One region of the Arthrobacter sulfonylureivorans genome, then DNA from elsewhere that is predicted to be linked to it. Evidence: riboswitches for the same ligand, from Rfam matches in the RefSeq annotation. Region 1 holds a riboswitch; each other region holds the start of a gene.
What was found. A riboswitch is a leader RNA that binds a small molecule or an ion and turns the genes downstream of it on or off. The one in region 1 is predicted to bind S-adenosylmethionine.
Positions count from the first base shown of each region.

Region 2: linked by a shared signal. The riboswitch ahead of MNQ99_RS15055 (hypothetical protein) and the one ahead of MNQ99_RS13040 (bifunctional o-acetylhomoserine/o-acetylserine sulfhydrylase) in region 1 are both predicted to bind S-adenosylmethionine.
Region 3: linked by a shared signal. The riboswitch ahead of MNQ99_RS18125 (O-acetylhomoserine aminocarboxypropyltransferase/cysteine synthase family protein) and the one ahead of MNQ99_RS13040 (bifunctional o-acetylhomoserine/o-acetylserine sulfhydrylase) in region 1 are both predicted to bind S-adenosylmethionine.

Region 1 is NZ_CP093326.1:2,809,116-2,818,563, reverse strand. Features, by position in the region: gene MNQ99_RS13060 (amino acid ABC transporter ATP-binding protein) at 1-445, shown strand, start outside; gene MNQ99_RS13055 (PDR/VanB family oxidoreductase) at 464-1,420, shown strand; gene MNQ99_RS13050 (CPBP family intramembrane glutamic endopeptidase) at 1,531-2,310, shown strand; gene MNQ99_RS13045 (VOC family protein) at 2,466-3,107, opposite strand; SAM riboswitch class IV at 3,309-3,423, shown strand; gene MNQ99_RS13040 (bifunctional o-acetylhomoserine/o-acetylserine sulfhydrylase) at 3,491-4,816, shown strand; gene metX (homoserine O-acetyltransferase MetX) at 4,897-5,967, shown strand; gene MNQ99_RS13030 (extracellular solute-binding protein) at 6,175-7,542, shown strand; gene MNQ99_RS13025 (carbohydrate ABC transporter permease) at 7,548-8,489, shown strand; gene MNQ99_RS13020 (carbohydrate ABC transporter permease) at 8,494-9,348, shown strand; gene MNQ99_RS13015 (alpha-mannosidase) at 9,379-9,448, shown strand, end outside.
Region 2 is NZ_CP093326.1:3,262,588-3,272,035, reverse strand. Features, by position in the region: gene MNQ99_RS15100 (DUF4397 domain-containing protein) at 1-333, shown strand, start outside; gene MNQ99_RS15095 (class F sortase) at 457-1,185, shown strand; gene MNQ99_RS15090 (RNA polymerase sigma factor) at 1,295-1,825, shown strand; gene MNQ99_RS15085 (anti-sigma factor) at 1,812-2,555, shown strand; gene MNQ99_RS15080 (tryptophan-rich sensory protein) at 2,616-3,419, shown strand; gene MNQ99_RS15075 (Dps family protein) at 3,545-4,105, shown strand; gene MNQ99_RS15070 (acyl-CoA dehydrogenase family protein) at 4,266-5,150, shown strand; gene MNQ99_RS15065 (PIG-L family deacetylase) at 5,147-6,601, shown strand; gene MNQ99_RS15060 (glycosyltransferase family 2 protein) at 6,598-7,392, shown strand; gene MNQ99_RS15055 (hypothetical protein) at 7,461-7,817, opposite strand; SAM riboswitch class IV at 7,846-7,977, opposite strand; gene MNQ99_RS15050 (helix-turn-helix domain-containing protein) at 8,402-8,728, shown strand; gene MNQ99_RS15045 (IS3 family transposase) at 8,773-9,448, shown strand, end outside.
Region 3 is NZ_CP093326.1:3,940,458-3,949,905, forward strand. Features, by position in the region: gene MNQ99_RS18115 (ArsR/SmtB family transcription factor) at 1-984, shown strand, start outside; gene malQ (4-alpha-glucanotransferase) at 1,246-3,441, opposite strand; SAM riboswitch class I at 3,801-3,893, shown strand; gene MNQ99_RS18125 (O-acetylhomoserine aminocarboxypropyltransferase/cysteine synthase family protein) at 3,993-5,468, shown strand; gene MNQ99_RS18130 (CoA-binding protein) at 5,465-5,962, shown strand; gene MNQ99_RS18135 (peroxidase family protein) at 6,225-9,448, shown strand, end outside.

The sequences.
Region 1 (9,448 bases):
CGAAGCACCCAGACTGGTCCGCAAGGAGAAGAAGGCCACTGCCATGGCCCGGGCCATGGCCCTGCTGGAGAAAGTAGGACTGGCGGAAAAAGCCGAGGCCTATCCGCGCCAGCTCTCCGGCGGCCAGCAACAGCGGGTGGCCATCGCCCGCGCCCTGTGCATGGAGCCGCAGCTGATGCTCTTTGACGAGCCGACCTCCGCCCTGGACCCGGAGTTGGTGGGTGAGGTCCTGAAGGTCATGAAGGACCTGGCCAACTCCGGCATGACAATGGTGGTGGTGACCCACGAGATGCACTTTGCCCGCGACGTCGCGGACCGGGTGGTCTTTATGGCGGACGGCTATGTGGTGGAGCAGGGACCGGCCCGTGAGGTCATCACCAACCCGCAGAACGAACGCACCAAGGCCTTCCTTGCCTCCGTGCTCTCCGAACCGGCCGCGGCCTGACTTGGCAAAGGGTGAATCATGACTGAAGAATTTTTCGACGTCGAGGTCCGCTCGATCCAGCGCGAATCCAGCAACGTTGTCTCGTTGGAGCTCGAGCACCCGCTGGGGGAGGAGCTGCCGGAGTGGGACGCCGGCTCGCATATCGACGTGCTCCTGCCCAATGGGCTCCTGCGCCAGTACTCGCTCTGTTCGGAGCGCGCGGACCGCTCGGCCTGGCGGTTGGGCATCCTGCGCGAGCCGGAGGGCCGCGGCGGCTCGGCGTACGTGCACGACCTGCTGAGGCCGGGGACCAAGATCCAGGTGCGCGGCCCGCGGAATAACTTCGTTCTGGAACCTGCGGCCAGCTATGTCTTCATCGCCGGCGGCATCGGCATCACCCCGGTGCTGCCGATGATCCGCGAGGCCGCAGCGCTTGGAGTGCCCTGGCGCTTGGTTTACTTGGGGCGGAGCCGCACTTCGATGGCGTTCCTCGAGGAGATCCAGGCGCTTGATGGAGATGTTCACATCCACGCAGACGACGAAAGCGGCTTCTATCCGCTGGCCGAACTGCTGGCGGACCCGCCCGCCGGATCCCATGTCTACGCCTGCGGCCCAGGGCCGCTGCTCAATGTCATTCAGGCATTGGCGGATGGCTGGGAGGACCCGGCACGTTTCCACTGTGAGCGCTTCGCCGCCTCCGGCGACGTTCAGGAAAGAACCCAGGGTGAAGATTCGGCCTTCACTGTCGAGCTGACAGACGGGACAGAGATCCCAGTTGGTCCGGATGAAACCATCCTGCAGGCGCTCGAAGCGGTCGGGTTCAACCCGTTGAACTCCTGCCGGGAGGGAATCTGCGGTACCTGTGAAACGTCGGTATTGGGCGGCGAGATAGACCACCGGGACTCGCTGCTGTCCGACGACGAACGTGCGGCCGGAGACACCATGATGATCTGCATCTCCCGGTGCAAGGGCAAGCGTCTGCTGCTGGACTTGTAGGGAGGGAAAGCCGCCAGCCGCAACGGAAGCCGATGCGAAGCCGGGGGAGGGCGGAACACGGATCCCTTCCCGATATCGCTGACCCCGGTTCCCTTGACAAGATGGAGGCTATGGACAAGCAGAAGGTCGTGACCGCGAGCACACCGCGGACGCTGGGGTACTACCGGGCCGAGGTGCTCATTGTGCTCGGGCTCTCGCTGGGACAATCAGCGGTCTACGCGGTGGTGAACCTGCTGGAGAAGATGACGCGTGCTCCGCTGGCCTCGCAAACGACCACGCTGAACCCGGTGCTGAACCAGCGGGAAGTCTTCGATTTTGTGTACCAGATGCTCGGCATCATCTTCGCGCTGGTGCCGGTGGCCCTGGTGCTGTTCCTGCTGACCTCGGCGGGCCAGTCGGCCTTCCGCTCGATCGGGTTCACCTTCTCCCGGCCCCGGGTGGACTTCGGTTTGGGCTTCCTGCTGGCGCTGGCGATGGGTGCGGGCACGCTGGCCGTCTATGCCGCCGGACGGGCGCTGGGGATCACCACCGCGATCGTCCCCGCGGCCTTGGACGAATACTGGTGGACCGTGCCGGTGCTGGTGCTCTCAGCGCTGCGCCACGCCATCCTCGAAGAAGTTGTCATGGTGGGGTACCTGTTCAACCGGTTCGCCAAGTTCGGGTGGGGGATCTGGACCACGATCTTCGTCAGCGCAGCCCTGCGCGGAACCTACCACCTGTACCAGGGGATTGGGCCGGGTATCGGGAACTTCCTCATGGGCCTGGTATTCGGCTATGTCTATACGAAGGTCAAGCGGGTGATGCCGCTGGTGGTTGCGCACGCACTGTTGGATATTGCCGGCTTCGTTGGCTACGCGCTGGTAGGCCCGGCCATCGGCATCGGTACCTAAGCCAGCACTTCGAGCGGGCTGCCAAAGGGCTGCCCCGGACATGCAAAAGGCTCCCGTTCCGCCTCTTGCGCCACCGTGGGTGGGAGCAAGAAGCCGGAACGGGAGCCCCCGCGGAAAACGCGAGCCTTGGTACCGTGCCAGACGAGACCGGGACCTTAGAGTTCGACGATGCCGTTCGCGGTTTCAAAGCGGACCGACATGACGCCCGGTGTGCCGTTCGGTGCGGTCCAAGCGACCTTGACGTCATCGAGAAGGTCATCCACCGGGGTGCCCAGCCAGTCAGCCACGCGTTCCGAGGAACCGGCAATGGTCAGGCCGATCAGCTTGACGGTTGCCGGGCGGGCGTTGGACGGGTGAAGCGCCTCGGTGCCGTCATCCCAGCGCAGCATGTAGGGAACCTGCGGGTCGGCGATCAGGCCCTTGATGCCGATCTGCTGCCAGCTCAATTCCTGCCCGTCCGGGAACTTGCGGTTTCCGGGAACTGCATGACGGCCCAGTCGCTCCTCGAACGGGGTCAGATCGTCCACCTCGACGCACCAGCCCATCCAGCCGCCGCCGGCTTCGGAGCGGGCACGCACGGCCTGGCCGAAGGGGGCTTTGTTGGACGCGGGGTGGTCCAGGACCTCCACCACTTCCAGGTAATGGTGGTCGGTCAGAGGGAAGATCATATTGCGGGTGCCGAAGCGGGGGTGCACCCCGCCCTTGACTGCCTCGATACCCAAAGCTTTGGAGATCCGCTCTGAGGTGGCAGCCAGACCGTCGGGCTCAACAGCATAAGAAACGTGGTCGAAGCGCATAGGCATATCTTGGCACTTTGTGAACCCTCTCTCGACTTAGGGTGACCTAAGTCACTGAGCTTTCGCGGTGGTTGTTCACGGTGACCCTTGACAGCCAAGGACGTATCGGCGTCCCTGCCGAGGCAGGAGTGTGGCCCCGCGGGCGGTCATAAGGTGTCATATTGTTGCGGCCGCGCGGGCTCTCCGCCGAGACTGGACCCAGGTCATGAGTGCCAGCGTGAAACCCCGGTTTGCTGGCCGGCAACCCTCCAACCGCGGTGGGGTGCCCCGGGTGAAGACCAGGCAGCCGCCACCAGGCGGTGCGCAAGCGCGGGTCACACCCGGGATAGACATGCCGGCACGGCCGGATCCCGGATGACCCCTTCCCTTGAAGGAGTTGCACCATGTCCAATGCAGACTGGTCCTTTGAAACCCGTCAGATCCACGCAGGCCAGGAGCCGGATGCCGCCACCGGCGCCCGTGCACTGCCGATCTACCAGACCACCTCGTTTGTGTTCCCCAGCGCCCAGAGCGCCGCGGACCGCTTCGCCCTGTCCGAACTGGCTCCCATTTACACGCGGATCGGCAACCCGACCAGCGAGGCCGTCGAAGCCCGGGTCGCCAGTCTGGAAGGCGGCGTCGGCGCGCTGCTGCTGGCCTCCGGCCAGGCCGCGTCCACGTTCTCCATCCTGAACCTGGCCGAGGCCGGCGACCATATTGTGGCCAGCCCCAGCCTGTATGGCGGCACGTACAACCTGCTGCGCACCACGCTGCCCAAGTTCGGCATCGAAGTGACGTTCGTCGAGGATCCGGACAACCTGCAGCAGTGGCGCGACGCGGTGCAGCCGAACACCAAGGCGTTCTTCGGCGAGGTGGTCTCCAATCCGCGCCAGGACGTGCTGGACCTTGAAGCCGTCAGCAGCATCGCCCATGAGAACGGCGTGCCGCTGATCGTGGACAACACGCTGGCCACCCCGTACCTGATCCGCCCGATCGAGTGGGGCGCAGACATCGTGCTCCATTCGGCCACCAAGTACCTGGGCGGCCACGGAACGGCCATCGGCGGCGTGATCGTGGATGCCGGCACCTTCGACTTCGCTGCCGATCCGGAGAAGTTCCCGGGCTTTAACACGCCGGACGAGACCTACAACGGGCTGGTCTTCGCCCGCGACCTGGGCGTCGGAAGTGCGCTCGGCGCCAATCTGGCCTACATCCTCAAGGCCCGCGTGCAGCTGCTGCGCGACCTGGGGTCGGCCATCTCCCCGTTCAACGCCTTCCTGATCGCCCAAGGGCTGGAGACGCTGAGCCTGCGGGTGGAGCGCCACGTGGCCAACGCGCAGAAGGTGGCGGAGTTCCTCGAAGCGCACGACGACGTTGCTTCCGTTGCGTACCTCGGCCTGCCGTCGAGCCCGTGGTACGACCGCGGCCGCAAGTACGGTCCGAAGGGCACTGGTGCCATCGTGTCGTTCGAGATCAAGGGAGGCATCGAGGCCGGCAAGCGTTTTGTGGACGGCCTCGAACTGCATTCGCATGTGGCCAACCTCGGCGACGTGCGCTCGCTGGTGATCCACCCGGCGTCGACCACCCACGCCCAGCTTTCGGCCGAGGAGCGGCTGACCGCCGGCGTGACCGACGGACTGGTCCGGCTCTCCGTGGGCATCGAGAACGTCAATGACATCATCGCCGATTTGGAGGCCGGTTTCCGGGCCGCCAAGGGCTCGGACCACTAGGCAAGCAGGTAGAACGCAGCGTGACGATCGTGCAACCGCAGGAACTGGTGGATCAGGCGACGGATGGCGTCCTGCGCAGGATGCCTGTTGGTGCGCTGCAGCTGGAAGCCGGCGGCTATCTGCCCGAGGTTGTCCTGGGCTACGAAACCTGGGGCACCCTGAACGCGGATGCATCGAACGCCGTCCTGATCGAGCACGCCCTGACCGGCAGCACGCATGTGGCCCGCGGCGCCTCCGACGAAGACGGCTGGTGGGACGACCTGGTCGGTCCCGGTGCCACCATCGACACGGAGCGCTATTTCGTAGTGGCCGCCAACATGGTTGGCGGCTGCTACGGCTCCACCGGTCCGGCGTCCCCGGCACCGGACGGCTCGCCGTGGGGGTCGCGGTTTCCGTTCGTCACCATCCGGGATTCAGTCCGGGCCGAGGCACGGCTCGCCGATGCGCTGGGCATCCGCCGCTGGCATGCCGTGCTCGGCGGGTCGATGGGCGGGGCTCGCGCGCTCGAGTGGGCAGCAACGTTCCCCGAGCGCACGGCACGGTGCGCTGTGATGGCGTGCGGGGCAGCCAGCACCGCCGAACAGATCGCGTTTGCCCAGGCGCAGGTCGCGGCCATCCGGCTGGATCCCCACTTTGCCGGCGGCGACTACTACGGCGGTCCCGCCCCCGAAGCCGGACTGGGCATCGCCCGGCGGATCGCGCACATCAACTACCGTTCGGAGCCGGAACTGGAGTACCGGTTCGGCCGCTCGGCGCAGGCGGAGGAGCAGCCGTTCGGGGGCATCACGCCGTCGGCCCGAGGCCGCTATGCGGTGGAAAGCTATCTGGACTACCAGGCGGAGAAGCTGGTTTCCCGCTTCGACGCCAACAGCTACATTCTGCTCACCGAGGCCCTGGTCAGCCACGATATTTCCCGCGGCCGCGGCTCGCTGGAGCAGTCCCTGGGCGGCCTCGAGGAGACGGAATTCTTCATCGCGGCGGTGGATTCCGACCGTCTGTACTTCCCGGAACAGTCGCGCCAGTTGGCCGAAGCGCTGCCCGGATCGGTCAAGGTGCACACTATCGAAACGCCGCTGGGCCACGACGGTTTCCTGACCGACGTCCACCAGCTGCACGACGACCTCACCCAGGCGTTTTTCCCGCACGCCTGACCGCAGGCCTGACCGCTGCTACTGCCAGTGCGGGTGTCCGGATCTTGACGAGGGCTGTGGCGACTGAGGCGCGGACGACTGAGCATTGCAGTTTGATCACGGTTGGAACGAATAAATCCATTCGATGGAGCCCCTCGGTAGCATGCCGGTAGGCCCCTGACCACGCCGCCGGCGTTTGGCCCGGAAGCCTCCAGACGAGGGGGAACCATGCTGCGTGATCACCGAATCAAAGTGTCTTTGCTGGCCGTCGGAGCGCTGGCGCTGGCCGGCTGTGGCGGCGGGGGCGGGGGCGGGGAGGGTGAAACCTCCCAAAGTTCCGCACTGCGGATCGTGTATCAGACCACCGAGGCCAACGCCACGATGGATGACGTGATGAAGAAGGCGAAGGCCGACTTTGAGGCTGCGCACGACGGCGTGACAGTCAATTTGGAGCCCATCACCGGCAGCGATGAAGATTACGCGACCAAGCTCGCCTTATCCCAGCGATCGCCGGACACCGCCCCGGACGTGTTCTACGAGGACACCTTCAAGATCCGTTCGGATGTGGATGCCGGCTATCTCTTGAATCTGGATCAGTATTTGGCCGAGTGGGACGACTGGGCGAATTTCAACGACGGAGCCAAAGAAGCCGGCCGCGCGGACGACGGCAGTATCTATGCAGTCCCGCTGGGCACGGATACACGGGCCATTTGGTACAACAAGAACGTCTTGCAGGACGCCGGCGTCGACGTTCCCTGGGCACCGAAGGACTGGAACGCCATCCTGGAGGCGGCCCGGGCCATCAAATCCTCGCAACCGGATGTGGTCCCGTTCAATCTCTACGCCGGCACGGGCACCGGCGAAGGCACCGTCATGCAGAGTTTCTACCAACTGCTGTATGGCACCGGCGACACGCTCTATGACGATTCTGAAGGCAAGTGGGTTGTCGGCTCGCAAGGCTTCATCGACTCGTTGGCCTTCCTGCAGACGCTCTATCAAGAGGACCTGGCCGTCACGCCGGCCGAGGCCTTGGACCCGAACGTGTGGCAGATGGTCTTCGGTCAGCTGTTTCCCGAGGACAAACTGGGCGGAACGGTAGAAGGTTCCTACTCGCCGTCGTTCTGGCAAGAGGGCGGGTTGGTGGACTGGCCCGAGTATGGCGACGTGATGGGCGTGGCACCGTTCCCCACGCAGAACGGACAGGAGCCCGGGGCGGTCAGCATGTCCGGCGGTTGGACACTGGCGGTAGGGGCCAATTCGGCGAATCCCGATCTCGCGTTCGAGTTCCTCACTGAGGTAATGAGCCAGGAGAACTCGCTGGAGTACACCGTGGCCAATTCGCAGATCGCGGTCCGTACCGATGTTGCCAAGGACCCCGCCTACTTGGACGCCAATCCATTCGTGGCCGAGGTCTCGGAACTGGTCTCGGTGACGAATTACCGGCCCGCAACAGCCGACTACCCGCAGATATCAACCGCCGTCCAGGAAGCCACCGAAGCGGTGATGATGGGGAAGAAGACACCCGAGGAGGCCGCGGCCGAGTTCGACGCCGCCGTCACCGACCTTGTCGGCGCAGAAAACACAGTACAGAAGTAGCAACAGTGACAGCCGCCGAGGTGGTGGCCCGCGACGCCGAAACGCGTGGCGGCACTGAGCGGCGCGGCCGGCGCCGCCCGCCGGGGAGGACCGTCCTGCGGCTCCTGCCGCTCAGCCCTGCCGTGGTGCTGCTGGGCGTGTTCCTGGCCGGCCCGATCCTCTGGGCTTTCTACGGGTCCTTGACCAATGCTGCCCTGACCGGCGTCGCCGCCAAGGACCCGCAGTGGGTCGGGTTGGAAAACTACACCGAGCTGCTCAGCGACCCGGACTTCCTACAGTCGCTCTGGCTGACCGTCATCTTCGTCCTTGTCTCCGCCGTGCTCGGCCAGAACCTGCTGGGCCTGGGGATTGCGCTGCTGATGACGAAAGCAAGCAAGGCGGTTTCCGCGGTCGTGGGGGTCTGCGTGGTAGCGGCCTGGGTGCTGCCGGAAATCGTGGCCGGCTTCGTGGCCTATGCCTTCTTCAATCGGGAGGGAACCCTGAACCAGCTCACCGCGCTCTTCGGCATCGAGGGGACCGACTGGCTGTTTACGGTCCCGATGCTCGCGGTGATCCTGGCCAATATCTGGCGGGGAACGGCGTTCTCCATGATGGTGTACCAAGCGGCGCTGAACGATGTGCCGGAGGAGATCACGGAAGCGGCGATGATCGACGGCGCCGGCGGGTCGAAGCGGTTGTGGTACATCACCCTGCCGATGATCCGGCGCAGCATTGCCACCAACTTGATGCTCATCACCCTGCAGACGCTGTCGGTCTTCACCCTGATCTACGTGATGACGGCCGGCGGCCCGGCAGGAGCCAGCACCACGCTGCCGCTCATGGCCTACGAGGAGGCCTTCCGATACAGCGACGTGGGCTACGGCACCGCCATCGCCGTCGTCATGCTGTTGATCGGGGCGGTCTTCTCCGTCATCTACATCCGTGCGCTGCGCGAAAGGAAAGGCTGAGCCGATGAACCGTCCCGCTCCGCTGTCCGTGGCTTCCGGCCGGCGCAATACAGTCGCGGTGCTGGCGAACGTCTCCTTGCTGGTCATTGCAGCTTGCTTCTTGCTGCCGTTGAGTTGGTTGATCCTGGCCTCGCTGGATCCGCAGGCCAGCTATCAGACACAGTTCCCGTCCGAGGTGTCACCGGCCAACTACACGGCGGTGCTCACTCCGGAATTGACGTTCGTGCCACTTCTCAACAGCTTCCTGCTGTCCGGAGGGACCGCGGTGGTCACCGTGCTGGCGGCGGTGTTGGCGGCATATCCGCTCTCGCGGTACCAGATGCGTTTCAACAAGCCGTTCCTGTACGTTGTGCTTTTCGGAACGTGCCTGCCGATAACGGCGATCATGGTCCCGGTCTACAGCCTTTTCGTGCAGCTGAACTTCCTCGACTCGCTGGCGGCCACCACGCTCTTCATGGCGGCCTCTTCGCTGCCGATGGCGATCTGGATGACGAAGAATTTCATGGATTCCGTCCCGGTCAGCTTGGAAGAGGCGGCCTGGGTGGACGGCGCCTCGGCGATGAACGCCTTGGCCAGGATCGTGGTGCCGCTGATGCGTCCGGGACTCGCCGTGGTCTTCATCTTTGTCTTCATCCAGGCGTGGGGGAACTTCTTTGTTCCCTTCATCCTGCTGCTCTCTTCTGCCAAGCAGCCCGCGGCGGTGAGCATTTTCAGCTTCTTCGGCCAGCATGGTGCCATAGCCTACGGGCAGTTGGCGGCATACTCGGTCCTGTACTCGGTCCCGGTGGTGCTGCTCTACATTCTGGTCTCACGCGGGATTGGCGGTTCCTTCGCCATGGCCGGCGCGGTCAAGGGCTGATCCAGCCGCTCTGGCAGAAAGGACGGTGCCATGCACGACGACGGGGCCCACGTCGAGGCGCGGATCCGCCGGTTCATTCTCGAACGGCTGCACCCGGCGG
Region 2 (9,448 bases), 450 kb from region 1:
ACGCTCACGCTGGACCCGGGAACCATCTCGGCCACGGTGGCAGCGGCCGGGACCACCGAGCCAGTGATCGGACCGGCCGACGTGCCGGTTACGGAGGGCACGCACACCATTGTCTACGCGTGGGGCAGCCTGGATGACGGCAACCTGGCCGTGGCCGTGCAGAACATCGAAGGACTCCACAGCGCTCCCGGCGCAGTGCCGGGTGGTCGGTCGGGAGCAGCTGCCGAAACCGGCCCGGATTACACCAGCGCCGCAGTCGCCGGAGGAGCCGTCCTGTTGCTCCTCGGCGCCGGCGCCGTCGCCCGTCGCAAGCTGGTTCGCGCCACCGATTAGCAGCGACGGGCTCCGAAGCCGGTGGTGCCTGCCCGGGGCGCCATCGGCTTCCTCCGCCGCAGGTTTCGGCCGCGGCCCCGCTGCCTCGAAACCTCGCACCCACCACCCTTCCCAGTAGGAACCATGCCAAACACAACGACGACGACGGTGGCCCGGACCGGGCTTCTGCTCAGTGCGGTCCTGATTGCCGCGGCCGGATGCGCCGCGCCATCGCAGCCGGCCGAAGGCATCATGCTGGCCCCGGCCGCTTCCGATGCCGCAGCCACGCCCTCGGCTGAGGGCCCGGGGAACACCGGCGCTCAGCCGGACGGCCGCACCCCAAACCAAGCAGCCATGTCCGAAACCTCGGTGATCCCGGACCCGGCGGCCATCCCGGTCCACCGCGCACTGCCCGCGGCGGCAGGCGAGAAAGCTCCGCCGACCCGGCTGGTGGTGGCCGGAACCTCGATTGACGTGAGCGTGGTCGCCGTCGGAATTGGAGCTGGCAACGAGATGGAAATTCCCGATTCCGTTGACCGGGCCGGCTGGTACCGCCATGGTCCCGCGCCGGGGGATGACGCCGGAACCGCGGTGATAGCGGCCCACGTGGACACCTTGTCGGGTTTGGCTCCGTTTTCCGAGCTCAGGCAGCTTCGGCCGGACACACGCATCACCGTGGAACGGGCGGACGCTGAGACTCTCACGTACCGCGTCTCGGAGGTTGAGTTGATGGATAAGGATGAATTCGATGCGGCGGCCGTGTTCCGCCGGGACGGAAAACCGCGGCTGAGGCTGGTCACGTGCGGCGGCGAGTGGCTGGACGGACGGCAGGATTACAGCCACAATGTGGTTGTCACAGCGGTCCCAGACTGACTTTTCCGGCCCTTCTGCACCAGTCAGTGGGGTAGCTTTCCCTCCCGACGACCGGAAGGACGCAGGCTTGGTACCTCCTCCTTTCGACGCTTGGGATACCGGCATCGATATGGCCTTCGCTGCCGGTGAGGAGTCGGCAATCGCTGACGCCTACCGTCACTTGGCTCCGCTCGTCCGGACGCTGGCTTCCCGAGCCCTGCGGGATCAGACGGCCGCGGACGATGTCACCCAGGAAGTCTTCATCCGGGCGTGGCGCCTGCGGGAGGGATTCGACCCTTCGCTGGGTCGGCTGCCTGCGTGGATCGTGGGGATAACCCGCCGCGCCATCGCCGATGCGCAGTCGTCCACCGCCCGTGAGCACCGCAAATTCCGCGCCGTTTCGGCGGTCCTGCCTGACCCCGAATATGCCGAAGGCTCCCAGTCCCCGGAAACGCTCGCGGACAGGTTGTTGCTGGATGGCGAGCTGGAACGGCTGGGGGAACCCAAGGGTTCCATCATGCGCCTGGCGTTCTACGAAGACTTGACCCACGAGCAGATCTCCCGCCGGCTCGATCTGCCGCTTGGTACCGTCAAGAGCCATATTCATCGCAGTCTGCAGCACTTGAGGCGCCGATTGGAGGTTGACCATGCAGCACCTTGATCCGGAATTGATCAGTTTGCTCGCGCTGGACGACACCGTCGGCGACCGGTCCGACCGGGATCACCTCCGCACCTGCAGCCAGTGCGCCGACGAGTACCAGGCATGTCGCCGAGCGGTGAACGCGGCCAAGGCCGACCCCAATCCGCAACTGGAGTCCCCGGGACCGCACGTTTGGCAGGCCATCCACCGGGAGTTGGGGCTCTCTCCGGAACTGGCGGAAGACCCCTTGCGGGCAAACAGTGGTCCCGCTCCTGTCCGCAGCCTGCCGTCCAAGCAAACTTCGGCCGGGCGGCCGCCGTCGCGAAAGCGTCCGGCGCGGAACCTTCCGGCTTGGTTGGCCGCGGCGGCAGCCGTGGTGCTCCTCGCGGCAATCGGCGTGTCCTGGATAGTCAATCGAAACGTTGCAACGTTGGCGCAGGCGGATTTGCAGCCGTTGGAGCAGTACGCGGCCACCGGGACGGCGCGGGTGGTGGAGACGAACGGGATCAGGGAACTCGAGATCCGGCTGAGCGCCAACGAGGCCCGGGGGTATCAGGAGGTGTGGTTGATCAAGCCGGACTTGTCCGGTCTCGTCAGCCTCGGCGTGTTGGACTCGGACCGCGGCAGGTTCCCCATCCCGCAAGGACTGGATCTGTCGCAGTTCCCCATTGTGGATGTCTCGGACGAGCCATTGGACGGAAACCCCGCGCACTCTAGCGTCAGCATCGTCCGCGGCAGCCTCGGCACCTGACCGATATTCCATGGTGAACTCTCTTCAGCAATGATCACACCGACGAGGGCCGGAGGAAGCATGCAGCAACGAACGGGTATCAGGACGGGACTGGCGGTGCCGGTCCTTGTGCTGGTCAGCTCCCTGGTGGCCATCGTTGCCGCCTTCATGGGCAGCGGCGTGCTGGTCGGGACTCCCATCCAGGAAGCGGCGGGCGGCTGGCTGAACGAAGATTCCACACCGCTGGCTCCGGCCTCGCCGGCCTTCCGGATCTGGTCCCTCATCTACCTCGGTCTGTTCGCCTACGCGGTGTGGCAGTTGCTGCCGGCCCAGCGGCGGTCCGCCCGGCATGCCGCCCTGCGCCGCTGGGCGGTGGCCTCCATGCTCCTGAACGCGGCGTGGATCTGGGTGGTGCAGGTCGGACTGCTGGTGATGAGCCTTGCCGTGATCATCGTCCTGCTGGCAGTGCTGGCCCGCATCCTGGTGATCCTGGTCGGCACGCCCAACGGGGGAGTGCTGGACGCGCTCATCACCGACGGTACGTTCGGCCTCTACCTGGGCTGGGTCACGGTGGCCACGGTGGCCAATGCCGCGGCCGTCCTCGCCGCGTCGGGCGTAGACGGCTTCGGGCTCCCGGTGACCTTGCTGTCGTCGATCGTGCTTGCCCTGGCGGCGGCGGTCGGCGTCGCCACGGCGTTCTACAGCCGCGGCCGGCTGGCCCCGGCGCTGGCCACCAGTTGGGGCCTGGCCTGGATCGCCGTCGGGCGCGTCGACGGTGGATTGGTCGATCAAGGCACCGCCATCGCCGCCGGCATCTGTGCGGCAGTCGTGCTGATCACGGCGGTGGTCATCCGGGTGGTAGCCGGTACCGGCCCCCGCGATTAGTAAGCCTACTGAATTTCGCCCTTGGCTGACGCAGCGTCGTGCGACGGGACGTTTCAGGGGTTCGCCGCTAGGTTGGAAAACAGCAGGATGCCGACAAGCGGCATCGCCGAGCAAGGAGGTTTCTCATGGCGGAAACGACCGGATCTAAGGCAAGCTACACAGTTCCCGGCCTCAAGCTGGAAGAAGGCCGGAAGGTCGCAAAGATCCTGCAGCAGCGTCTCCATGCGCTCAATGACCTGCAGCTCACGCTCAAGCACGCCCACTGGAACGTGGTGGGCCGGGACTTCATCGGGGTCCACGAAATGCTCGATCCGCAGATCGAAAAGGTCCGCGCAATGATTGACGCCGTCGCCGAGCGCATTGCCACCCTGGGCGTCTCCCCGAACGGGCTGCCCGGTGCCCTGGTCAAGGAACGCAGCTGGGACGACTACGACATTCACCGTGCCGGCACCGCCGAGCATCTCGCCGCGCTGGACGTGGTCTACAACGGGGTGGTCGGCAACCACCGCAAGGCCATCGAGACCATCGGCGAGATCGACCCGATCACCGAGGACCTGCTGATCGGCCAGACCGCCGAGCTGGAACTCTTCCAGTGGTTCATGCGCGCGCATCTGGAGAACAGCGCCGGCGAACTGGCCAGCGGCGGCGAGAAGACGGAAAAGGGCGCGGCCAAGAAGACCAAGTAGCCGGCCGCACGCTGTGAAACATAACGGCGCCTTCAGGGTCCGGCAGCAGCTCCAGCTCGAGTGGGGCGCTGCCGGGCCCTTGTTGGCACAAGCTTCTCGGTGCGCGGGTGATCCGCTGCCGCTGCTCCCGATCCTCCGTGCCGCGCCGGACCCTGCGCCTTTGCCCGGAACCGGCAACACCTTGGCCCTGTGGGAGTTCCTCGCCGCGTTGGCCGCCGAGGACCTGACCGCCGCCCGCGCGGTAGAGCCGCATCTGGATGCGGCAGCCATCCTGGCGCAGGCCGGGGTGGAGCTTCCCGCGGGAATAACGTGGGGTGTGTTTGCGGCGGAATCGTCGGGCACCCGGTTGGACGCCAAGCCCAGCAACGACGGCGATGCCTGGCTTTTGTCGGGCACCAAGCCGTGGTGCTCCTTAGCAGCGCAACTGGACCATGCGGTGGTCACGGCCCATGTTGACGGCGGACGCCGGGCGTTCGCGGTGGACCTGACGCAGCCGGCGGTCACCGTTGAACCCGCCGAGTGGATCAGCCGCGGCCTGGCCGCCGTTCCCAGCGGCCCGGTGTCCTTCCAGCAGGCAGGTGCCACCCCGGTCGGTGGAACCGATTGGTATCTGCACCGCCCGGGTTTTGCCTGGGGCGGGATCGGCGTCGCCGCGTGCTGGTTCGGCGGGGCCGTTGGGCTCTTCCGTACCCTCCGGGCAGCCGCGACCTCGCGGACCCCTGATCAGTTGGCGTTGGCCTGGCTGGGCGAAGCGGACCGCTTGTTGGCGGCCGGTGCCGACGTGCTGGCCGCCGCGGCCGCCGCGGTGGACGACGGCGCCGCCGGTGCGGTCCAAGCACACCGCGTCCGTGGCCAGATCGCGGCGATCTGCTCACGGATCCTGGAGATTTGCGGCCACGCGCTGGGCCCGGCACCCATGGTGTGGGACGAGCAGCACGCCCGGCGGGCGGCTGACCTCAGCATCTACCTCCGCCAGCACCATGCAGCCCGCGACGACGCGGCGCTCGGCGCCATGGTCCTGGAACAGCCGGAGCCGGCGTGGTGACCTTCTCCCACATCGAGGCCGGAACCCCCGAAGCCGATTGGCAGGCGGCCGGGATCGACCGGCTGCCTGCGCTGGCCGAGGGCGTCGTCCCGGGGCGCGGCTGCCGGCTGGTGGTGGCCGCGGCGCATCCCGACGACGAGTCACTCGGTGCCGCAGGGCTGATCCACTCCTCGCTGGCCCGGGGAGCGGATGTCACGGTGCTGCTCTGTACTGCCGGCGAAGCCTCTCATCCGGATTCGCCAACGTACTCTGCCGCAGACCTGCGCAGGCTGCGGCTGGCGGAATTCCGTGCCGCGATGCAGGCCTTGGAAACCTCCGCCCAGGCCCAAGCCCAAGCCCAGACTCAGGACCAGGCCCAAGCACAGGCCCAGGCCGAAGCCCAAGCCCGGTCGGGCCTCGGGGCATCCGCCGGCCGGCTGGAATGGCAGTTCCTGGGCATCCCCGATGGGATGGTCGGCCAGCACGCCGACGCCCTGGATGCGGCCTTCGCCAAAGCCCTGGAGGGCCATGCGCACGCGGTCGTTGCTGCGCCCTACCGTCAGGACGGCCACCCGGACCATGAAGCGGTGGGTCGTGCGGCGGCCCGGTCGGCAACGGCCCACCGAGCGGACCTGCTGGAGTTCCCGATCTGGTACTGGCACTGGGCCGATCCGGAGGCCCAGACCAGCTGGACCAACTGGAAGGCTCTACCGCTGTCTGCGCAGGACGCGGCGGCGAAACAGCTGGCCCTGGCCGCCCACGCCTCGCAGACGCAGCCGTTGTCTCCGGCGGCCGGCGACGAGGTGCTGCTCAGCGAGGCATTCCAGGAACACTTTGACCGCGGTGTCGAAGTTTTCGAGTGGACCCCGGCTGGACCCGCCGGCTCGGAGCACGCCGAGCATATCTTTGACCGGCTGTACCGCGGCGACCCGGACCCGTGGAACTACTTGTCCAGTTGGTATGAACGCCGGAAGCGGGCCGTCACTCTGGCGGCCCTTCCCGCCGAACGGTACGGCAACGCCTTGGAGGTTGGCTGCTCCATCGGCGTGCTGACCGCCGAGCTCGCCGCACGCTGCGATCGGCTGATGGCGGTGGACGCCAGCGGCGTTGCACTGGACCAGGCACGCCGCCGGCTGGCGGAGTATAAGAACGTAGAGCTGGTGCAGGCGCAGTTGCCCGCCGGCTGGCCAAGCTCCGCCGCTGATGGCCTGGACTTGGTGGCCATCTCGGAAATCGGCTATTTCCTGAAAGAAACGGAGCTGCGGGAGCTGCTTCGGAAGGTGCAGGAGACCCTGAACCCCGGAGGCCACCTGCTGCTGTGCCACTGGCTGCATCCGATCGATGGCTGGGAACTGGACGGCGAACAGGTCCACGCGATCGCGAAGGAGGCCACCGGCTGGGACGTCGTCGCCCTGCACCGCGAACGGGACTTCCTGCTGGAAGTGCTCCAAGCGCCGGAGCGCGCGCAGTGACCGCCGCGCCCGTGGCCGGCCCCACCGGGGTCATACCCGCAGACTCTGCCGCCGGGGGCCGGGACTCGGCCCCCACGCTGCGGCGCATCGCCGTCGTTGTTCCGGTGCATAACGAGGAGCAACTGCTGGGAAAATGCCTGCGCCGGCTGCGGCGGGCCATGGACGTGCTCCGAGCCGCGCGGCCGGAGTGCGGCGTGAAGCTGGTGGTAGTGCTGGACCGGTGTACCGACCAGTCCGCCAAGATCGCCCGGCATGCGGCCCGGGCGGATGGGCGGATCGCCGTGCTGGCGGGCGACTTCGGCTCCGTCGGTGCCGCGCGGGCAGCCGGAGTCTGCGCCGCGCTGGAGGCCGATGGCCGCAATGCCGCAGCCGAGGAGACCTGGCTTGCCTGCACTGACGCGGACACCTTAGTGCCGGAAGACTGGCTGACTTCCTTTGCGCTGCTGGCCAACGCCGGAGCGGACGCTGTGGCAGGGACGGTGGAACCCGAGACCTCCTCCCTTGCGCCCGGGCTACTGCGTGCCTGGCGCGACAACTACGCCGGACAGGAACCGAGTACCAGGGTGCACGGCGCCAACCTCGGTGTCCGGGCGTCTATGTACCTGGCTGCCGGCGGCTTCCCTGCGCTCGCAGAACATGAGGACGTCCGGCTGGTCGAGGCCATCCGGACGCTCGGCGGCCTGGTGCTGCCGGCGGCGCACCTGCAGGTCACCACCTCGGGCCGGCTGCAGGGCCGGACTCCGGGCGGTTTCGCCGGCTATCTCGCCAACTTGGAAGCGGCCGGCAGCTGACAATGCTTCCGCGCCCGAGCAGGCGCGGAAGCGTTGTCAGGCCACACCTTAGCGCCGGCGTGTCCGGTCTAAGCCCGGCACTCCACTGCCTTGCCAACCGGTCCTAGGTTGAAAAGGCGTCGGTCCACGATCGTCTCGATCGTCAGCACACTAAACCGCGCGTACCAGGTGATGTCGCCGCAGGGGAGGGCCAAGGCCTCGGCGAGGCCCGCCGTGTCATGGTGCCAGTAACACCGCTCCTGGCCCGCGTCGTCCAGACGGACCGTTCCTTCTGCCTCCAGATGAACGGCGACCGGAACTCCAACATCGTCGTGGAGTGCTTTCCGGGCCTGGATCCAATGGACGTTGTGTCCCGGGCCGAACCACGAGCACGGTTCCGTCCTAGTCTGGGGCTCATCGTTGGCTCGGTTTGGGTAGTTGGCCATGCCAGTTCCTTTCAACGGTCCGCCACCGCGGACGCTCTTGCCTGTTCCGGTTGGGGACAGGCCGCTTCTTCATCCGAACCACCCGTGAGGTTGGGGTTGGTGTGCGGCCATGTCGGAGCATTGCCCTCCTTGCCGGAGGGCGGGCGCGCGTCTCGTGAAGCTGCTTTCAGCCTATGTGCCGTCTCTGACAAAATTGCGAGGTATGGCTCGCCTGCGCAGCGGCGGCGGCCGGCAGTTGACGCGGCGTGGTCAGGACGCCGGGCCGGATTGCAGGATTTCCAGGTAGTGCGGGTTCTGCATGATGCCCAGCACGTTGCCGAACGGGTCGACTACCGAGGCCGTGATGAAGCCGTGCCCCCGCTCTGAACTGCTCCCCGAAAGTTGGACTGAGAAATTAGTTCTGACTCTCGGGGAGCAGTTTTATGCAAGACAGCAGTTCGTTATCTGAGGAACAGCGCGAAGCCGCGGTAGCGTTGTTCGAGACCGGTTGGGGTGCTAAGTCCGTGGCAACAAAGCTAGGGGTCCGGGCAAAAGCTGTCAGCCGGCTACATCAGCGGTGGAGAGTGCGCGGAGGTTCGACACTAGTGACCAAGTCAACCAAGCGGCGGTTTTCGTTTGAGTTCAAGCTCGCCGTCGTGCAGCGGTATCTGGCGGGAGAGGGCAAGGTTGCTCTCGCAAAGGAGTTTGAGCTGTCCTCTCCGGATCTGATCAAAAAGTGGGCTCGATACTACCGAAATGACGGTGAAGACGGCCTGCGCCCGAAACCAAAGGGACGACCTAAGTCACCTCCCGAGACAGGGGCGCAGCCAGAGTCCGAGTTGCAGCGGTTGCGCCGTGAGAACGAGCGCCTACGGGCAGAAGTCGCTTTCCTGGGAAAAGTGCAGGCCTTTAGGGACGAGGAACGGCGCTAAAGGTCCGCGCCGTCATCGCCCTCAAGGCCGAACACCGCCTCAACGTGCTCCTGGACGTGGCCGGGCTGGCCCGCGCAACGTTCTTCTATCACCAGGCCCGCCTGCAGACTCCCGATCCGCAAGCCTCCCTCAAAACCGCTATCACCAAGGTCTTCAAGGACAACCACCGCAGGTACGGACACCGCCGCATCCATACAGAATTACTCAAACAAGGGTGGACGATCGCGAAGAAGACCGTGCTGAAGCTAATGCGTGGCCTCGGGCTGGTCTGCAAAGTCCGGCGCAAGAAGCGCTACAACTCCTATCAAGGCGAGCAGGGCTCTGTTGCCCCGAACCTGCTGAACCGGGAATTCGACTCCGAAACCCCGAACGAGAAATGGGTTACTGACGTGACCGAGTTCAGCGTCGGCGACCGGAAGCTCTACCTCTCACCGGTCATGGACCTCTTCGACCGCCAGATCATCTCCTACACCATCGGCATGTCACCGAACCTTGCCCTCACCAACGCCTCGCTGCGAATGGCGTTGATGACGCTCGAGGGCGGGCAGAAACCAATGGTGCATTCAGACCAGGGTTTCCAGTACCAGCATGTCTCGTGGCGCGATCTCCTGAAGGGCGCCGGCGCGATTCAATCAATGTCCCGCAAAGGCAACTGCTACGACAACGCCGTAATGGAGAACTTCTTCGGCCACCTCAAGGAAGAACTCTTCAACCACGTCC
Region 3 (9,448 bases), 1.1 Mb from region 1:
ATTACGCTCAGCAGCGAGGACCTGACCAAGGTCCGGTTCGAGGCGGCGCCGCTGGGCGAAACTGTCGCCAGCCTTCGCGCCCTGCAGGTGGGCACGCCCATCCACCGCCCATGGATCGAGGCCACCAAGCGCCGCATCGCCGAGTCGGCCGACCCGCAAGCCCGCGACCACCTGCGCCTGCTCACCGCGCTGGTTCCGCCGAAAGGCTTCCTGGCTGACTCCATCACCCCAACGCCGAAGTACCAAGGCACGTTCGCCGAGGGCCTTGCCGCCGTCGCCGGTGTGCCGCCCGGGGTGTGGCAGCGCGACGTCACCCACCTGCTCAGCCAGAGTCCGGCCGACTACGCCCGCGAGGAACTGCAGCGGCTCGCGGAGGACTTCGACGCCGGCATCCCGCGCATTACCGCCGCCCTCGAGTGGTACTGGAGCACCGCCATCGAACCCGTGTGGCCGCGCCTGCGCTCCCTTCTGCTGGCGGATATCGACAGCCGCCTGGCCCAACTGTCGCGCGATGGCATCCTCGAGGTCTTCAAGAGCCTGCACCCCAGCGTGCGCCCCACGCCCACCGGCCTGGAAATCATGCGCGGCTGCGAGGCCGACGACGTTCCCGAGCCCGGCGGCGGGCTGCTGCTGGTGCCGAACGCATTCGTTTGGCCCAACACGTTGGTGCTCAACGTCCGGCCGTTCGTGCCCACGCTCACCTACGCACCGCGCGGAGTCGGCCGGCTCTGGGAAGCCAGCCGCGAGGCGACGCACAGCCCGGTGGCCCGACTGCTCGGCAAGACCCGGGCGCAGATCCTGGCGCAACTCGACGTGCCAATGACGACGACGCAGCTCGCCCGCTGCTTGGACCTCGCCGCCGGGACGGTCAACGAGCATCTGAAGGTGATGTCCGAAAGCGGTTTGGCGGCCACCATGCGTTCCGGCCGCGAGGTGTTCTACCGGCGGGCCGAAACCGGGGAGGCGCTGCTGGCCCGGCTGTGACGACGCCGGCCACGATCCCGGCCTGTCCATGTTTTGCGGGAAGCTTTTGCGTTTGTCCTAGTCAGCGCCAGACGCCGTTCCAAGACATGGACAGTTCCCGCTGAACATGGACAACCGGTCACGTTCAGCAGCGTCGCTCCGGCGTGCCGAAACCGGTGAGGCACTGCTGGCCCGGTTGTGACGACGCGCGGGGTTCAAGGGGACAACGCGCGGTAGGAGACGCGTCCGGCACCCACTGCCGCGCTGCCCGTCTGGGACCGTCTACCGCTCCCGCAACGCACGCACCAGCGAGTCGAACCGCTCGTTGGCGGCCAGGTCCTCAAGCAGGAAGGCTTCCCCGTCCGGGCCGGCCAGCGGGATCCGCCAGTTGGGGTATTCGTCCGCGGTGCCCGGCTGGTTCTGCGTCCGCCGCTCCCCCACGGCGTCCGTCAGGGCAACGCCCAGCAGCACCGACGGGGTCTGGGCGATGAACGCGTGCAACGCCTCCACGGTCCGCTGCTCGCCGGAGGTGCCGGCGCCGCCGTCGTGCTGTGAAGCAGCCGGAACCCGCGAACGCACCAGGGAAAGCACCGACTCCTGGGCTGCCTGATCCAGGGTGCGCTCCTCCTCCACCGGCCGGTTCAGCAGGCCCAGCGAGTCGCGCAGGTCCACATGCTCGCCGGCAAGGTACCCGGCGGTGGGCGGAAGGTCGTGGGTGGTGACGCTGGTGAGGCAGGAGCGGCGGTAGCTCTCCGGCGGCCGGGGCGTGGCGCCGTCGTACTCGAACCACAGGATGGAGGTGCCCAGGATGCCGCGCTCGGCCAGATAGTCCTGCACACCGGGCTCGAAGACCCCGAGGTCCTCGCCGATCACCACGACGCCGGCCCGTTCGGCTTCTAGGGCGAGGATGCCGATCAGGGCCTCGTGGTCGTAGTACACGTAGGCGCCTTCGCCGGGCGGGCCACCGACGGGGATCCACCAGAGCCGGAACAGCCCGAGGATGTGGTCCACCCGGATGCCGCCGGCGTGGCGCAAGATGGTCCGCAGCATGTCCCGGTAGGCGGCATAGCCGGACTCGGCGAGGCGTTCGGGATGCCACGGGGGCTGGGACCAGTTCTGGCCCTGCTGGTTGAACATGTCCGGCGGCGCGCCCACCGAGATGTCGGCGGCCAGCACCTCCTGCAAACTCCAGGCATCGGCGCCGGCAGGATGGACGCCGACCGCGAGGTCATGCACTATCCCGAGGTTCATTCCCGCATCGAGGGCGCGGCGCTGCGCGGCCTCAAGCTGCTCGTCGCACAGCCACTGCAGCCACTCGTGAAACTCGACCCGGTCCTTGAGCGCACTGCGCTGCGATTCGATGAACTCCGGATCCGACCACTCGGGAGCGCCGGGCGGAAGGGTTTCGGCGAGCGCACACCACAGGGCAAAACGCTCCAGCCCCTCGCCTTCTTGAGCACGGAAGGCGTCGAACTGCTGCTGCCGTTCCGCGGACCGAGGTACCGCGAAGACCGCCTCCAGCGCCTGTAGTTTGGCCGCGAAAACGGGATCACGGTCCAGGATGCCGGCGTCGAGGTTCGCGTTGTGGAAATCGTTCCGCAGCGGGATGTCACGGGCTTCAGGCACGTCCTCGACCCGCAGGTAGATCGGGTTGACGAAGCGGCGCGTTGCGGGCAGGTAGGGCGAGGGCTCCACCGGCGGCTTGGGCTGTGCCGCGTGCAGCGGGTTGATCAGGACGAACCCGGCGCCCTTGGCGGCAGCCGTTTCGGCCAGCACGGCCAGGTCGTCAAGATCGCCGATGCCCCAGGACGACCGCGAGCGCACCGAGTACAGCTGCGCCATCAGGCCCCAGCTTCGGTCAAGCCGATCGGCGGTGGTGAGCCGTTGCGGGGTGACCACCAGCGCGCACTGCGCCTGGCTGCCGGGCGTCGCCGGGGGATGGCTGCCGGGCGTCGCCGGGGAATGGCTGGTGAGACGCCCGGTTCGGGGCCGGTCGGTTGCGGTCTGGCCGGCTCCGGCCTGGCCGGTTGGAGCCTGGTCGGCTCCGGCCTCGGTCACCTCGAGTGTGTGCCAGCCCAGCGGGAGGTCGGCCGGCACCACCGCGGCCAGGCGATCACGCGGAACGCCCACTGCCTCATGCGGCCCGCCGACCACCACCTCGACGTCGCGGCGCGACCCGTCCTCCAATACGATCTGCACCCGGGGGCGGGCGCCCGGGCTCACATTTACCGGCACCTCAGCGGCGTCTCCTTGGCGGACGACGACGGCGGGCGGCAGCGTGCGCTGCAACGGCGCGAGTTCCGCGGCCCGGAGGGAGACGGTGACATCGTCGTCGGTCTCGCAGGGGACACCCAGCGCGGTGAGGACAGCAACCAGCGTTGCCGGGCCGACCGCTTGCTCAATGCCGTCCCAACCGCGGAAAGTAGTGCCGACGCCGTGTTCCCGTGCGAGGCGCTGCAGCGCCGTGAGCTCAGCCATGCACCCAATCTACGGGAACCGCCCGGGCCTGTCGGGAGTCTGCGCACCACCCTGGCCCGTGCCGGGAAGTCTGCGAACCCACCCGGACCTGTGCCGGGAAGTCTGCGAACCCACCCGGACCTGTGCCGGGAAGTCTGCGAACCCACCCGGACCTGTGCCGGGAAGTCTGCGAACCCACCCGGACCTGTGCCGGGGAGTCTGCTAACCCACCCGGACCGGTGGGTTTCTGCGAACCAGGCAGCAGGTGTGGGTTCCGGGCCCACCTGCGGCAAGCACCGCCGTCGTACTGGGAATTCAAGGCAAGACGCAACGCGGCTCAACAATTTTGGCGGCTACGGCGGAAGTTGCGAGAATGGACGGGACCATCCCGAGCGGTTGAGAGATCTGGCTCTTTGACACCGCAGCAACCATCCGGCCAACCGGAAAGGTGCTACCGCCAGAAGCGATGGAGAGAGCGCAAGCAATCTTTGATCCGGATGGCGCCCCCGCATCCGGGCGCGCCGCCAGGACCGTCATTGCCTCGGGAACCTAAGTTTTTAAGGAGCTGCCTGATGGCTGAACGCACATTCGGTTTCCGCACCCGTGCCCTGCACGCCGGCGGCACGCCCGACGCCGAGCACGGCGCGCGGGCCGTGCCGATCTACCAGAGCACGTCGTTCGTGTTCAAGGACACCGACGACGCCGCGAACCTTTTCGCGCTGCAGAAGTACGGCAACATCTACTCCCGCATCGGCAACCCCACGGTGGCCGCGTTCGAGGAGCGCATTGCCTCGCTTGAGGGCGGCATCGGCGCGGTGGCCACGTCGTCGGGCATGGCCGCCGAGTTCATCACCTTCGCGGCGTTGGCCGGCGCGGGCGACCACATTGTGGCCTCGTCCAAGCTCTACGGCGGCACCATCACCCAGCTGGACGTGACGCTGCGCCGGTTCGGCGTGGAGACCACGTTCGTTGACTCCACCGACCCGGCCGACTTCGCCGCGGCCATCCGCGAGAACACCAAGGCGGTCTACACCGAGATCGTGGCCAATCCGTCCGGCGACATCGCCGATCTGGCAGGCCTTGCCGCGGTGGCGCACGACGCCGGCCTCCCTCTGGTGGTGGACGCCACCTTGAGCACTCCCTACCTGATCCGGCCGATCGAGCACGGCGCGGACATTGTGATCCACTCCGCCACCAAGTTCCTGGGCGGGCACGGCACCACGCTGGGCGGCGTCGTCGTCGAATCCGGGCGTTTCAACTGGGGCAATGGCAAGTTCCCGCAGATGACCGAGCCGGTGGCCAGCTACGGCAATGTGTCCTGGTGGGGCAACTTCGGCGAGTACGGCTTCCTCACCAAGCTGCGCTCCGAGCAACTGCGCGACATCGGGCCGTCGCTGTCCGCGCAGTCCGCGTTCCAGCTGCTGCAGGGCGTGGAAACGCTGGCGCAGCGGATGGACGAGCACCTGGCCAACGCCCGCAAGGTGGCCGAGTGGCTGGAGGCCGACGAGCGCGTCTCGTGGGTCAGCTACGCCGGCCTGCCGGCGCACCCGCACTACGAGCGTGGCCGGCATTACCTGCCCAAGGGCGTGGGCTCGGTGTTCAGTTTCGGCGTCAAGGGCGGCCGGGTGGCGGGCCAGAAGTTCATCGAATCGCTGCAGCTAGCCAGCCACCTGGCCAACATTGGCGACGCCCGTACCCTGGTACTGCACCCGGGATCGACCACGCACCAGCAGCTCACCGCCGACCAGTTGGTGGCCGCCGGCGTGCCCGAAGACCTGATCCGCATCTCCGTGGGGCTGGAAGACGTGGACGATATCCTCTGGGACCTGGACCAGGCCCTCGCGCTCTCGCAGCAGGCCGGCGCCGAGCACGGCCCGAGCCGTGACCATGAGGACGACACTTTCGACACCTCCGAGTTCGCCTCGCCCACCTACGCGGGCGAGGCGTGCACCATCCCGGCCGCGCGCGCCGCGCGGACGGAGCCGGGAACCCGTGTTGTCGAGTCAGTGGAAGAACTGATCGAAGCCGAAGAAGGAGCCGCCAAGTGACCGCCACAGCAGAACGCGCGTGGGTGGGACCCTCCGCCCCGGAACGGTTGAACATTCTGCGCAACACCAAGTCCATCGCCATCGTCGGTGCCTCGGACAAGCCCAGCCGCGCCAGCTACTTCGTGGCCACATATCTGCTGTCCAGCTCGCCGTACAAGGTCTACTTTGTGAATCCAGTGGCCAAAGAGATCTTGGGCCAGCCGGTCTACAAGTCGCTGGCGGACCTGCCCGAGGTCCCGGACCTGGTGGACGTGTTCCGCAAGCACGACGACCTGCCCACCGTGCTGGAGGAGACGCTGGCCGTCGGCGCCAAGACCATCTGGCTGCAGCTGGGCTCCTGGCACGAGGAGGTCGCGGCCAAGGCCGAGGCCGCCGGCCTAAACGTGGTAATGGACCGCTGCGTCAAGATCGAGCACGCCCGCTTCCACGGCGGCCTGCACTTGGCCGGCTTCGACACCGGCGTGATCTCCTCCAAGCGCCAGCTGACCGCTTAGAAGTACCCCGGTTGGCGGCGTCCCACAAACGCGCCCCGACACAGCAGGAAGCCCGCCCGGATGACAGTCCTTCCCTTGGGAAGGCGCTCATCCGGGCGGGCTTATTTAACGTGCCCAAACTTTTCCAAAGGTCACGATGGAAGTCTCCACGGCATGGCGCACTGATCGGTTGAGCTGGACGCTGGACCGCGCTCACGCCTGTTATGAGGATCAAACACGGGCCCGGCCGCGAGCCGGACCGGCAAATTGGGGAGACATGATCATGGCCAAATCGCCGCGGCACGCTAAACGGCGCCGCCCGGCCGGAAAACAGATCACCGCACTAGCCTCGGCGAGTGCAGTCGTCTTGTCCGGCATACTCTTACCTTTAAGCACAGCCTCGGCTGCACCACCGCCGGGCCAGGACTTCAACGTTTCGCAGGGCGATCTTGAGTTCATCATCAAGCAGATCGAGATTTCGGAGGCGCACGCCGAAGACACGCTGGCCAATCCAAACTCGTCACCGCTGTGTAAGTCGACCGCGAAGTTTGATATCCCGAGCCAGACCCACATCGACCTCGACGGTGATCCCTGCGTGGGCTCGCCGCTGCTGCCGTACGGGCTGCGGACCGTCGACGGCCGGTGGAACAACCTGATGCCCGCCCAAGACCGCCACGGAAGTGCGCTGACCACCTTCCCGCGTCTGCTCGATCCCCAGTACCGGCAGGCGGAGACCATTCCGCCGTTCGCTCCCGGCTACAACCCGGACGAACCGGACGCGACCACCAGCTACGAGCAGACAGACGGCTTCGTCTACGACTCCGAACCGCGCACCGTCAGCAACTTGATCGTGGATCAGACCACGGACAATCCCGCTGCCGTCGCAGTCTCCGAGCGGGTGGAGGGCTCTGGCAAGGTCGATCCCTCCGCGGTGGGCCGGGTTGCCGGCCCCGATCGGTATACGACCGCAGCCCAGCTGAGTTTTGCCAATTTCGGGGCCGGCGTCCCGGTGGTTTACCTGGCCACCGGCGAGAACTTCCCGGATGCCTTGGCCGCCGGTCCGGCGGCCGCCGCCGGCAAGGGACCGCTGCTGCTGACGAATCGTGCCGGCCTCCCGCAGGCCACGGCGGACGAGCTGGCACGGCTGAATCCGGCCCGCATCGTCGTCGTCGGCGGGGAAGGCAGCGTCAGCGGTGCGGTCTTCAATCAGTTGGTCGCGGCCCATCCCAGCGCAACCATTGACCGTATTGCCGGTTCCAGCCGGTACGCGACCTCCGCGGCGATCAGCGCGGATGTCTTCGCCGAAGGACTGGCCAAGGTCTACATCGCCACCGGTGACAACTTCCCGGACTCCCTTTCCGGCGCCGCTCCGGCAGCCCGGGACGGAAGCCCCGTCCTGCTTGTGGAACGCAACGCCATCCCCGCCGAGGTAAAGGCGGAGCTGGAGCGCCTGGCCCCCACGGATATCGTGGTCCTCGGCGGCGAGCCAACCGTCACGGCAGCCGTCCAGTCGCAGCTCGCCAGCTATACGAACGGCGGGTCCGTCACTCGTCTGGCCGGTCCCGACCGGTTCGCGACGTCGGCAGCCATCTCGGCGGCCAGCTATGCACCGGCCACCTCGGATGTCTTCATCACCACCGGCATGAATTTCCCCGACGCGCTGGGGGCTGTCCCGGTGGCGGGGCAGCGCAAGGCACCGTTGTTGTTGGTCCCGCAGTCGGGCAAACTGCCGGCTACCACCGTGGAGGAGCTCAAGCGCTTGAACCCTGACCGGGTCACCGTGCTCGGCGGTCCGACGACCGTCAGCGAAGGGATCCAGGCTGAAATCCAATCACTTCTCAGCGGCACCAAGATCTTCATCCCGGACGTCGCCACGGATGAAGGGCTGTCCGCGTCGGCTACATCGCTGTTCGTGATTTTCGGCCAATTCTTCGACCACGGCTTGGACCTGGTAGAGAAAGGCGGCAACGGCACCGTTGTCGTCCCCCTAAATGAAGACGACCCGCTGTATGTGGAAGGATCCAGGACCAACTTCCTGACACTTTCCCGCGCTACCATTGCTGACGGCGAAGGCCGCGAGCATACGAACCGCACCACCCCGTTCGTGGACCAGAACCAGACCTACACCTCGCATGCCTCTCACCAGGCTTTCGTGCGCGAGTACATGCTCGAGGGCGGCGTTCCGGTGCCCACCGGCCGGCTGCTGAACGGTGTCGGCGGCGAAGGCCTGGCCACTTGGGCGGACGTCAAGAAGCAGGCCCGTGACGTCCTGGGCATCGACTTGGTAGACAAGGACGTGCTCGACGTGCCGTTGCTGGCCACCGACCCTTACGGTCACTTCATACCGGGAGCGGACGGCTTCCCACAACTGGCCGTGTCCGGCGGCAACGAGACCGCCTTGGTGGAAGGTGATCCGGCCGATCCGGTCTCCACTGCCGACGCGCTCAGGGCCGGGGTCTCCTTCTTGGACGACATCGCCCACGGCGCCACGCCCACCGATGACCCCAGCGGCTACGACAACGCCTCGCTGGACCGCCACTACATCACCGGCGACGGGCGCGGCAACGAGAACATCGGCTTGACCGCCGTGCACCACGTGTTCCACTCCGAACACAATCGCGTCACCGAGCAGGTCCGCGACATTCTTGAGAACGAGATGCCGGCCGGGCTGCGCGAACGCTTCCAGGAGGACGGTTTCTGGGACTATGGCGAGCGCCTGTTCCAGGCGGGACGGTTCCTGACCGAGATGCAGTATCAGCACCTGGTGTTCGAGGAATTCGCCCGCCGGGTCCAGCCAGCCATCGACCCGGTGGTCCTGAACGAGAACTCGTACCAGCCGCAGATCAACTCGGCGATTTCGGCCGAGTTCGCCCACGCGGTGTACCGCTTCGGCCACTCGATGCTGACCCAGACAGTGCCGCGCGAGTTCAACGGCCAGGTGCACGAGATGCCGCTGCTGCAGGCGTTCCTGAACCCGGCGGCCTTTGAGCGGGACCCAGACGGGAACGTCATCCCGCATGACGAGGCGGCCGGCGCCATCCTGAAAGGCCTGGCCAATCAGACCGCCAACGGCATCGACGAATTCGTCACGGATACGCTTCGCAACGAACTCCTCGGCTTGCCGTTGGACCTGGCGACGATCAACATGCTGCGGGCCCGCGACACGGGCGTTCCTCCGCTGCAGGCGGCCCGGGCCAAGTTCTTCGAGCTTTCCGGCGACTCGCAGCTGGAGCCGTACACCAGCTGGGAGGATTTCCGCCTGGCCATGAAGAATCCCGAGTCGATCGTCAACTTCATCGCCGCCTACGGCATCCACCCGACCCTAGCGGAGGCTGAGACGCTGGATGCCAAGCGAGCCGCCGGCACGGCGCTGGCTGCGGACGAAGAGTTCATGAACGCCCCGGCCGCCGACACCGGCGTAAACCGGATCGATTTCTGGATGGGAGGCATGGCCGAAAAGCCGTACATCTTCGGCGGCATGCTGGGCTCCACGTTCAACCATGTCTT